DNA from 3 places in the Metabacillus flavus genome. Region 2 is predicted to be linked to each of the others. Evidence: riboswitches for the same ligand, from Rfam matches in the RefSeq annotation. Region 2 holds a riboswitch; each other region holds the start of a gene.
The links. A riboswitch is a leader RNA that binds a small molecule or an ion and turns the genes downstream of it on or off. The one in region 2 is predicted to bind cyclic di-GMP.
Positions count from the first base shown of each region.

Region 1: linked by a shared signal. The riboswitch ahead of J9317_RS12660 (anti-repressor SinI family protein) and the one ahead of J9317_RS18460 (hypothetical protein) in region 2 are both predicted to bind cyclic di-GMP.
Region 3: linked by a shared signal. The riboswitch ahead of J9317_RS14810 (glycoside hydrolase family 191 protein) and the one ahead of J9317_RS18460 (hypothetical protein) in region 2 are both predicted to bind cyclic di-GMP.

Region 1 covers NZ_JAGVRK010000001.1:2,464,490-2,467,768, forward strand. Annotated here, with positions in the region: gene J9317_RS12650 (DEAD/DEAH box helicase) at 1-264, shown strand, start outside; gene J9317_RS12655 (YqhG family protein) at 276-1,070, shown strand; cyclic di-GMP riboswitch class I at 1,225-1,318, shown strand; gene J9317_RS12660 (anti-repressor SinI family protein) at 1,348-1,482, shown strand; gene J9317_RS12665 (helix-turn-helix domain-containing protein) at 1,574-1,909, shown strand; gene sipW (signal peptidase I SipW) at 1,914-2,477, opposite strand; gene J9317_RS12675 (hypothetical protein) at 2,474-3,019, opposite strand; gene J9317_RS12680 (hypothetical protein) at 3,051-3,279, opposite strand, start outside.
Region 2 covers NZ_JAGVRK010000001.1:3,616,382-3,619,660, reverse strand. Annotated here, with positions in the region: gene J9317_RS18460 (hypothetical protein) at 1-1,270, opposite strand, end outside; cyclic di-GMP riboswitch class I at 1,364-1,450, opposite strand; gene J9317_RS18455 (zinc ribbon domain-containing protein) at 1,636-3,051, opposite strand; gene J9317_RS18450 (zinc ribbon domain-containing protein) at 3,064-3,279, opposite strand, start outside.
Region 3 covers NZ_JAGVRK010000001.1:2,898,355-2,901,633, reverse strand. Annotated here, with positions in the region: gene J9317_RS14815 (PTS fructose transporter subunit IIABC) at 1-221, shown strand, start outside; gene J9317_RS14810 (glycoside hydrolase family 191 protein) at 596-1,480, opposite strand; cyclic di-GMP riboswitch class I at 1,516-1,606, opposite strand; gene J9317_RS14805 (hypothetical protein) at 1,672-2,898, shown strand; gene J9317_RS14800 (tetratricopeptide repeat protein) at 2,895-3,279, shown strand, end outside.

The DNA of each region.
Region 1 (3,279 bases), 1.2 Mb from region 2:
AATATGTCGACGAGAAATACGGTAGAAGAGCATATTTTGAAGCTCCTGTATGAAAAAATCAATCTGTTTGAAAAAGTAATTGGGCAGCTTGATGAAATTTTAACGAGGATGGAAATTACGAACTTTGAAGAACATCTTCAGGATATCTTATTCCACTCAGCATCTGATGGAGAAATGAAAATCAAAATGGAAAACCTTACTTCGATTCTTGATTTTGCACAGCATGAAACAGAAGGAAAAAAAGCGGCCGGAGATATTATTTAGGAGGGTGACGAATGAATCAAAAAGAAATCCATAACTTACTGGAAAGATTCTTTGAAGCCAATCAATGTGAGATTACTGAAAAAACAACCGGGGCGCTGGCCATACAGCTGACGATTGATATGGATAAGGAACTTATGAACCGGCCCTTTTACTGGCATTATCTTGAGAAAACAGGCGGAGAGCCAAATCCAATGAAACTTAATCTTTTAACGGATAAAGACGGGGTATTAAACGAAGAGAAAACGGAATTTGTTCATTTAGGCTCTCCGAGATTGCATCAGATTTTCCAGTCCGCCCGCAAGCTCGGCTCTTTTGCCCGCATGTATGAAAGACCAAATGCAGGAAGCGGACAGAAGCCCCTCCACCCTTGGCTATGCATGAATATGACCGTTTCCTATCAATGTGATATGAAAAAAGATTTCGTCTATTCCATTGGCCTCCATCTAATAAGCGGAACGATGGTTGAAAACTTTCAGGACCGTCTAAACCATCTTCAATTAACGCCGAAGATCCCTGATTTCTGTTTTACTCTTTCCCCGCTGATTCTGCCCAAAAGCGGGATGATGAGAATCCGCCAGCACATCGAAAACAAGGTAGCCGAGGATGACCACACATGGGCAGAAGAAGCAAGGCAGAGATGGAACGCTGACCTGATGCTTTTACAGCACTTCTACGAAGACATGGAAGAAAAGCCGGAGGTTTACGAGCTGGAGAAGGAAGCGCTGAGAGAGCTTTACGAGCCTAATATCCATATTTCTGTTAATAACGGGGGTATTTTTTACCTAAATCAGAGAACTATTTTCTAATTATATCGGCAGAAAAATCAAAAATTTTAATATATTTTTCCATTTCGACACAATTCAGCACCATTTTTTATTTTTCCATTCTATAATCGTGGTACAAAGGTTTTAGAGGTGAATAGAGACTATAGAATCACCTTTAGCGGGGAAAAGCTGTTCGGTCAGATAAAGGCAAACCTGCTGAAAAGCAGGGACGCAAAGTCACGGGTCTAAGGTTGTCCTCTTTGGGCAATGATGATCGCCGGATTGCCTGAAATACATACGTATTTTAGGAGGAAATGGGATGGAGAATGTAATGGTTAAAGAAGAAATGGATTTGGAGTGGAAGGAATTGATCCTGGCTGCACTTGAAATGGGGATAAGCAAAGAAGACATTCGGCATTTCCTACAATCTAAGCAGGATGAATGCAGCAATTGACCTACATGTCGAAAAAATTTTGTCGATTTTGTTCGATTTACCGAAATATTCCCTTCGTTATATGCTATAATATCTGAGGGAAGGTGATGTCATGATTGGTGAACGCATACGCAAATACCGCAAGGAAAAAAATCTTTCTTTATCTGAACTAGCAGACAGGGCAGGCGTTGCAAAATCCTACCTAAGTTCGATCGAACGGAATCTTCAATCGAATCCATCGGTTCAATTTTTGGAAAAGGTTTCATCCGTGCTTGGCATTTCCGTTAATACGCTTTTAAATGGCAATACAGAAGATGCTTATGCAAATCAGCTTGATCAAGACTGGACATCACTTGTGAAAGAAGCAATGCAGTCAGGTGTTACAAAAGATCAATTTCGAGAATTTCTGGAATTTAATAAATGGCGAATGGATCAGCCAAAAAAATAAACGGTCAGGACTCATGTCCCGGCCGTTTATTTTTTTGAATATGCCGTTCTTCAATTTTAAGAATGGCTTGCCATATTGTCAAAATAGAATAAATGATTAAGATCAGACCCGGTACAATCGCCGTCAGAGCACCGCCCTCTTTCGTCCGGGCAAAATTGCTCACGTAACCTGCATACGGCACCGTAAATCCTGTATATTGAGCGACCACGTTATCCGATTGAACCGGTGCTGAATCCTCGGACTTGTTGTTATCACCCTTAGTCCGGTATACAGCCTGTCCTCCGCTCATCACTTTTTGAGTGATTCTATGTGTCGCCAGGTCATATTCATCCATCCAGAATGTAATGACATCGCCCGTTTCAAATCTCGTCATATCCCCGCCCGTTTTCACGGCTATCACTGAGCCGGTTTGAATACCCGGCTCCATCGATCCTGAGAGGACCGTTTTTAATTGATATCCGAAAACCTGCGGCTCTCCACCGGATGCCTTCGATGAAAAAACGGCTAAAGCAAGTCCAATTAAAACGAAAAACAGTAAAATTGTAAATCCTCTGCTTATCAGTTTCATTCGGGTTCTCCTTGAGTGCCTGCCGGTTCTTCAAGAGCTTTTTCCTTCTCAGGCTCCTCCTCTGGTATGTTAGCATCTTTGGACTTTTCTTCTTTAACCCGATCCTTTACTTTCAGATCCTTTTCGGTATTCTTTATATGTTCTTCCTTGTTTTTCGGCTGTTCCTCTTCTTTATCCGGTCTCTTTTTATTCTCTTTTTTTGGAGGCGGGCATTCTGACACCGCAATGCTTGAACTTGCAGTCCGAATCGTCTCTTTTTCGTTTCCTTCATACCCCGGCCGCTGATCCGCTTCTGCATAATAGGTGCCAGGTTCGTCCGTTTGAATGGAAAGATGCCCCGTCTGATTCGCCCCTATTTGACCAAGTGTCCCTTCTGCTATTACCTTATCATCTTTATAAATGCGATAGCCTGTAGGTCCGATCATGCCGAATCCGGTATTACGAATTGAAAAAGGAAGATTCACTGAACTGCAAGCAGTGAGAGGCTTTTCCGGGCCTCCTTCTTCAAAACCCAGTTTGCTTCCATCCCACCATGACCCCATTTGAAACCCAATTTCCTGAGCTCCTTTTTTGCTAAAATAAGCTTGAACGGGCGATGCCGAAATAGCTGAAACAATTAGAACGGTCAAAGAAAATACCGATGTCCGAAATATGCGTCCCTTCTTCTTGTTCCTGCTGCTCCCCATTCTTTGTCCCCCGTTCGATATGTAGAATCTGCATTTCACATGCTGGTATATCGTCCTCATCCATTACCTTGGCGTTCATCCCGAAAAAACGAGTATAAAAAGGTAAAGGCGGATGC
Region 2 (3,279 bases):
CGTATCGGTCTGCTAACACTTTATAAACGCGAAGACCTTCTTGGGCTTTTAGTTTTCGTACAGCTGTGCCTTTGGGATTGTAGAGGTATTGATTATTGCTTCTAATCAGTATTCTTCCTAAATGTTTATCGGCAGGAAGGGCAACAGTTAAATAATACTTGCCTGTATGCCTCTCATAATCATCTCCATCATAAATCTTTATATAATAGGAGCCCGCATCCAGCATAATCGGTTTTTTATATTTGCTTGGGTTAATTGAACTGCCGCTAACATATTCATCACTAATCGTTTTGTTATTTGAATTCACTATTTCAATATAGGTTCTTGAATCCACGTAGGAAGTGAGGTCAACCGTCACCTTTCCGGGATTTTTAACATCTATTTTATAAATATCCACTGTATCATCCCAAGCTAGGAAACCAGTTATTTTTTTAGTAGCTTGAAGAGAAATAGCTTCTACGATGCCGTTATTGGGCTCTGTATCCCCATTTCCCGCAGCTGAAAAAGCAGCTTTAAAAACGTACTTACCGGTATGCCGGTCATAATCGTCCCCATCATAAACCTTTAAATAATAGGAGCCTTTGTTTAAATCTACAGAGCGAGTGTCTTTTGATGGATTTTTGGAAGTGCCAGTGATATAGTCATCAAATACTTTGTTGTTATCCTCATCAATAAGTGAAATGTATGTTCTATTATCTACATAGGAAGTAAAATCAAAAGAAACACGTCCCGAACTAGGAACTGTAACTTTATAATAATCTACAGTGTTATCCCAAGACAGAAACCCGTTGATTGTCTTGTTAAAAGGAAGGGACTGAGCTTCGATTGTACCGTTATTCGGTTCTGTTTCAGTGTTGCCGGCAGAAGCAAAAGTTGTTTTTATTTTAAATGTACCAGCTTGATCTTTGCTCCAAGAGCCATCGTAAATTTTTAGCCGGTAAGTACCTGCCTCTAAGTCCTCCCAACGAGTGTATCTGGCAGGAGTTAGAGATGACCCTGTCGAATACTCATCGAAAATTTTCTTGTTGTCTAAATCATATAAAGCAATATAAGTTTCTTTATCTACATAAGAGGTCATATCAAAATGAACTCTTCCTGATTCAGGAACATGAATTAAATAGGTGTTATCTTTAGTCTCTTCAGTTAAAGCCCCATTGGTTTCAACGTTAAATGGCAATATCATGTCTTGAGCGTGAACTTTGGTGTCAACTAAAATCATTGCAACAATTGCAAATGAAAGAATAGCTAACCCTCTAAATAATTTTTTCAATTCCTCGTCCTCCATTTTAAGTATGATACTAAACCAAATTACTCATTATATGTAAAAAATCGCTACAGCAAATAGCCATAGCGGTCTTTTTTCTATGGCAGCCTGACTATCATAGTGCATACGCACCTTAGACTCATAGCTTTGCGTCCTTACCTTTCGATAAGTTTGCCTTTACATATTTTATTGGTATTTTAGACTAAAACTAATATACTACTAAATGGAATAATTTACAACAAAAAATGTAAACATTTCTGGTTTCATAAATGGTCCATTATTAATAAAAATCATTGTTAAGCACATGCGTTAGAACTTCCAAAATTATGCCGACAGAAAAACACCGCCTTAACACAAGGCGGCTTTCCCAATTATATTTCCTTCACACTCATCAGTGTGTCAATTTTGAATCCATCTTCCGTATCTTTCACATAAAACTTGGAGTGGAATGTTTTGTCCTTGGAGGTTCCATCCCCATAATAAATGGTGAAGCTGTCTTTCGTTTGTACATAGTATCCTTCCGGCGCTTCATCGACTTGAATGACTTCTGCTCCCAGAAACTGCTCAGTGATTCCTTTTTCGTCCAGGTGTCCTACATAATCATAGGATTCCTGGTAGGCTTTGCTTCCTGGAACAAAATAGTGGGATGCAAGTGAAAAGTCCCGGGCATTGATTGCATAAGTTGCCTGATAGAAGTAGTCGTCAAAGAAGACTTCAAAATCCTCTTTGCTCGCAGGTTCAGCATCCGTAAACAAATCATCAGTACCTCCAGAAGCGAAAATATCCTCCACAGGTTCTTCTATATTAAATGATAATTCAATCTCTGAGTCGTCTTTAATTTTAATGACCTCGCTCTTGACGGTCTTGCTGCCATTTTTGAATGTGGCATATGCACTGACTGACCCATCCAAGGCGACTGGACCGATCGAATCGGTTTCGCCTATTGTTTTTCCGGTTGCTTTCCCGTTTACAAACAATTTCGCATCATTTTCGTCTGAATAAATAGAGATAAAGCCAGCGTTCATTTCAAGCGGGACTTCCAGTATGTTTGCTGATGCTGACAGGAAATCTGCTTCGGCTTCTTCTTCAAAACTGGAGTATTCACCTTTAAGCTTGCCTTTTACTTTAAGGGTACCAGGCATGTAGTAGCCGAGGCTGACCGGCTCACCGCTCTGGACGCCAGTTTTCACTTCTTTGCCGTCCGCGTAAAAGACCGTCTTCTCCAAGTTGGAGCTCGCTGTTACCTCAATCGGGTAAAAGACCAGATTGTAATGATCATAAAATACCCATTTCTTTGGGCCTCGGGCAAGCTTTATCAGATCATTCCCGGCTGAATCTGTCAGAGGCTCAATCCGTTCAAAGCTCAAAAGCTTAAAGCTTTGCTCTCTCAGCTGGCTGGAGATATCGCTGAAATCCTGATCCTTCGTTAAAAATTGAATGTATTCGGCTGCATCATTTTCAGTAATCTTCACGCGTTTCTGACCTTCATTGACGATTGCCGCTACCGTCTTGCTGTCATTTGAAAGCACTGCCTTTTCGAATTGGTCAATCGCCGCAGCAGGTGTAGATTTGCTGGACAAGATTAGGTGAGTACCAATCAGTACAACGAATAACGCAGCGGCAGAAATGAGGATCACTTTCGCTTTCATTCCCATTTTCCTCGGGCCGGACCGCTTCTGCTGAACTTCTTCCTGCTGATTCGTCTCAGGGGTATGAGCACTTCCGCAATGCTTGCAAAATGCTTGTTCACGGCTGATTTGATTGCCGCAGTTGTTACAATATCCCACGTTTGTTCCTCCTTACTGCCCGATTTTCCATTTAGCCAGATAGCGGCCAAGGAATGCGCAGGCAAATGCAATGATAAAGCTGGAAAAGAAAAGGATCAGGCTATTGATCCCCAAAGAAAAAGAGAAAGCAGACTGCCCGTCATACATTGATCCTGCTGTTGCTTTAATGGAATAAGCGGATACTTTTGCAAGGATGGACATCATCATTGCAAAAACAAGGCTGAAAAC
Region 3 (3,279 bases), 720 kb from region 2:
CTGCTGCAGATCCTGGAAGGGTCATTCCAGCATCGGTGATCGGCGCATCGACAGCAGGAGCTCTGTCGATGCTGTTTAACATCAAGCTTCCTGCACCTCATGGAGGGGCATTTGTTATTCCAGTTGTAGATGGCAATCCGTTATTGTATATTCTCGCCATCCTTATCGGAGCAGCTGTAACAGCTCTTATCATCGGATTCTGGAAAAAGCCTATAAAATAAATGGCGAAAGAGACTGCGGAAAATAGTCCGCAGCCTCTTTTTTGTATTCCGCATGTTTACCTAAATTAAAGGGTAATAGGTTAGGAAGAATATTTATTGCGAAATAAGTTACCTTTTTACCTGAATTTTAAATATTCTAAATAGACTAAGTCGATAGAAATGGGTACAATGAATTATATCGGGTGGTAGGACCTTATAAAAAACCAGACTCGCATTTGAGGCAAGTCTGGTTTTACTGAGCCTATTCGAATATTGTCAGCATCTTACGGCTGTGCTACAAATAATGTAAGTCAATTAAAGTAGATTAGAGTCTATTAAGAATGGAGAACTAGTTATTGTCGAAAAATACCGGGTATTTTAGGCTAATATAATAATTACCATCTATTAAAGTCTTTAGTTGCCTTATAATGGAGAAATCCCTGCTGAAGGGAATACCATTCACTCTTAGAGTGCTGTTCAAAAGAAACAGTAAGAACTTTAAGTCCAGTTTCCTTCTGAATGGCTTTTAAATCGCTCATCTGATTTTTAGACCAAGCATCTTTAGAGACAACATTGTGGTTGAAATTCTCCCACATAATTGCATCTACATATTTTGCACTTGTTGTTTTGAGAGTTTCCATGCCCCAATTCTGAATAATTCCAAGAGAAGGGTATGTGTTTTTTACACTTTTAAGCAATTCCTCGAGACCTGCGCGCTGTTTGGCAAGCTCGTCCGGATTTCCGCTGAAATAATCATCTATATTTCCAACGGTGTCGAAAAAGACGCCATCCATATTTTTACTGTAAACTTGGGCTTCAATTTCAGAAAGCAGCAATTGTCTGAAGTGCGGGGAAGACATATTCATCAAGTAGGAATCCCATTGCTGAATATAATATTTCTGACTGGATTGCTGATAGTAATCTGCAGGCTGAAGTTTTTGCAAAAATGCGGTATTCCAATTATCAGCTTCCATCGAGTTGATGTAGCCGAATACTTTCGTACCATTTGCCTTAATCGTTTCGATTTGGGTTTTGGTGTAAAGAAGAGGCTCTATTATGACAAGGTCATAAGCCTTCATCTTATTGATAATAGCCGGGGTGGGAGCATCGTAGAAAATTTTGTAGGTTTTCACGTCATCAAACACTCCATTTGCAGCAGAAACATTTTGGACAGAAGCAGCGGGAAAAGAAGTCGTTAAAGCAGAAGCAGCGGGAGATAAAGAAATAATACTAGATACAGCAAAAAAAGCCAATACAAAAAATCTGATTACGTTATTCATTTGTAATCCCTCCGTTTTTTAACGAGGGATGGTAGCTTCGCAGGCTGGCGATCGGTACTTCCATGTAGAAGTCGACGACCCATGCCTTTGCGTCCTTGCTTTTCAGCAAGTTTGCCCATCACCTTTTGTCCTAATCATATCAGCCTATTTTTCTGAACTCAACCTATTTTTTATAAAAGGCAGTGATTCGAATGATCTACAGACAATCTAATACTATTCTAAAATTAACTGAAGCGATTGGACTATCCATTTTAAGCATCATCCTGGTTTTCCTCTTTACGGACAGTCTCCCTGTGCTGAATGAGGTGCTTTGGTCTGTTGCAATTGTCCTTATTTCTATGAGGTATGGCTTATATTTTGGTCTGATTCCTTTTTTTATCGCCTTTTTAACCTCGCTTGCTTACGAATATCAAAGCGGTGGCGATCTATATCTTTATCTGACAGACTTAAATCATATGCTAGCGATGATGCTATTCTTTTTCCTGCTGCTTTTTACTGGACTATCAAGTAAATCTCATAAAGAAAGATATTCTGATATATCATATTTATATGAAGAAATTTCTGAGGATAAAAAACTTCTGGAAGAAACATTAGACGAAGCATTATCTGTAAATGAGAGTTATAGAAAAAGATTTTTAGAATCAGAGGATCAGTATGCAGAAATGTATGAAATGATTACTGCGCTTCATTTTACGGATTCAGACACAATTTTTAATGAAATGGTGCGCATTGTCAACCAAAAATTCAAAGGCAGCCAGCTTGTTTTATACCTTATTTCCAATCACGGGGATTCAATACGTTCCAAAATAAATACAAACAGAGATGGAAAGCTGAAATCGAATTATTGGATGGCGGAAATGCCATCTCTCTTTAACAAAGTGATGCAGGAAACTTCTCATGTGCTGTTCAGGTCTCCAGAAGATGATCCTGCATCCCCCGCGCTGGCAGGACCGGTTTTTATTTATGGGGAGATGAGATACTTACTCGCAGTGGATGGAATTGATTTAAAGTCGTGCACATCTCAGCAGATTCAGTGGCTTGACTGGTGCTTAAAGTGGATGGGGACAAGGCTTGGCTTTGCCTACAAATATGAGCGGGAGCAGAATCACCATGAAAGATATCCCGGTACGGGAATCTTTAAGCTTGCCTCGTTTTTTAAACGATTCAATGCAGAGCTTGAAAGGGCAGAAAAGATTGGTCAGCCGTTTGTCATTTTTGAACTGAATACAGCCGGACTTTCACTGGATGAAATCGATCTCTTGATGAAAAACCAGCTGAGGGAGCTTGATACAGCAGGCTGGGATGAAGAGACGGAAATTCTTTATGTGCTCCTGCCGGGTGTAGAACCTGTAAACGAAACGGCAGTGAAAGCGAGACTTCAGAGAGCTCTGGAAAAAGAGGTGGATTCGTTAAGATGATATGGATTTTTGCTGCAGGGTCTCTTTTAGGAATAACGGCAGCCTATCTGCTGTCCAGATTTTTCTATGCCAAAAAAATGGAACAAAATCAGTACGGTCTTCTTGCGTTATGGATTCTTCTTTCAATCGCGGTTCCCGTTGCTGGTTTCGCATATGGCTGGTTTTTGCTCTTGGTATACATGAGACAACAGGACGGCACTTTCATGGAGGAATATTCTAGCTACATTCATAATAAGGTGTACAATTTTGAGAGTTTGAGAGAAACGCTGAGGCAGGACCGGGAATTGCTGAACATGACGAGCCACAGCGCGGAAAATACCTGGATGATGAAGAATCTCCTGCTGCGTATGTCGAACGAGAATACAGTCAATCAGGAAAAGA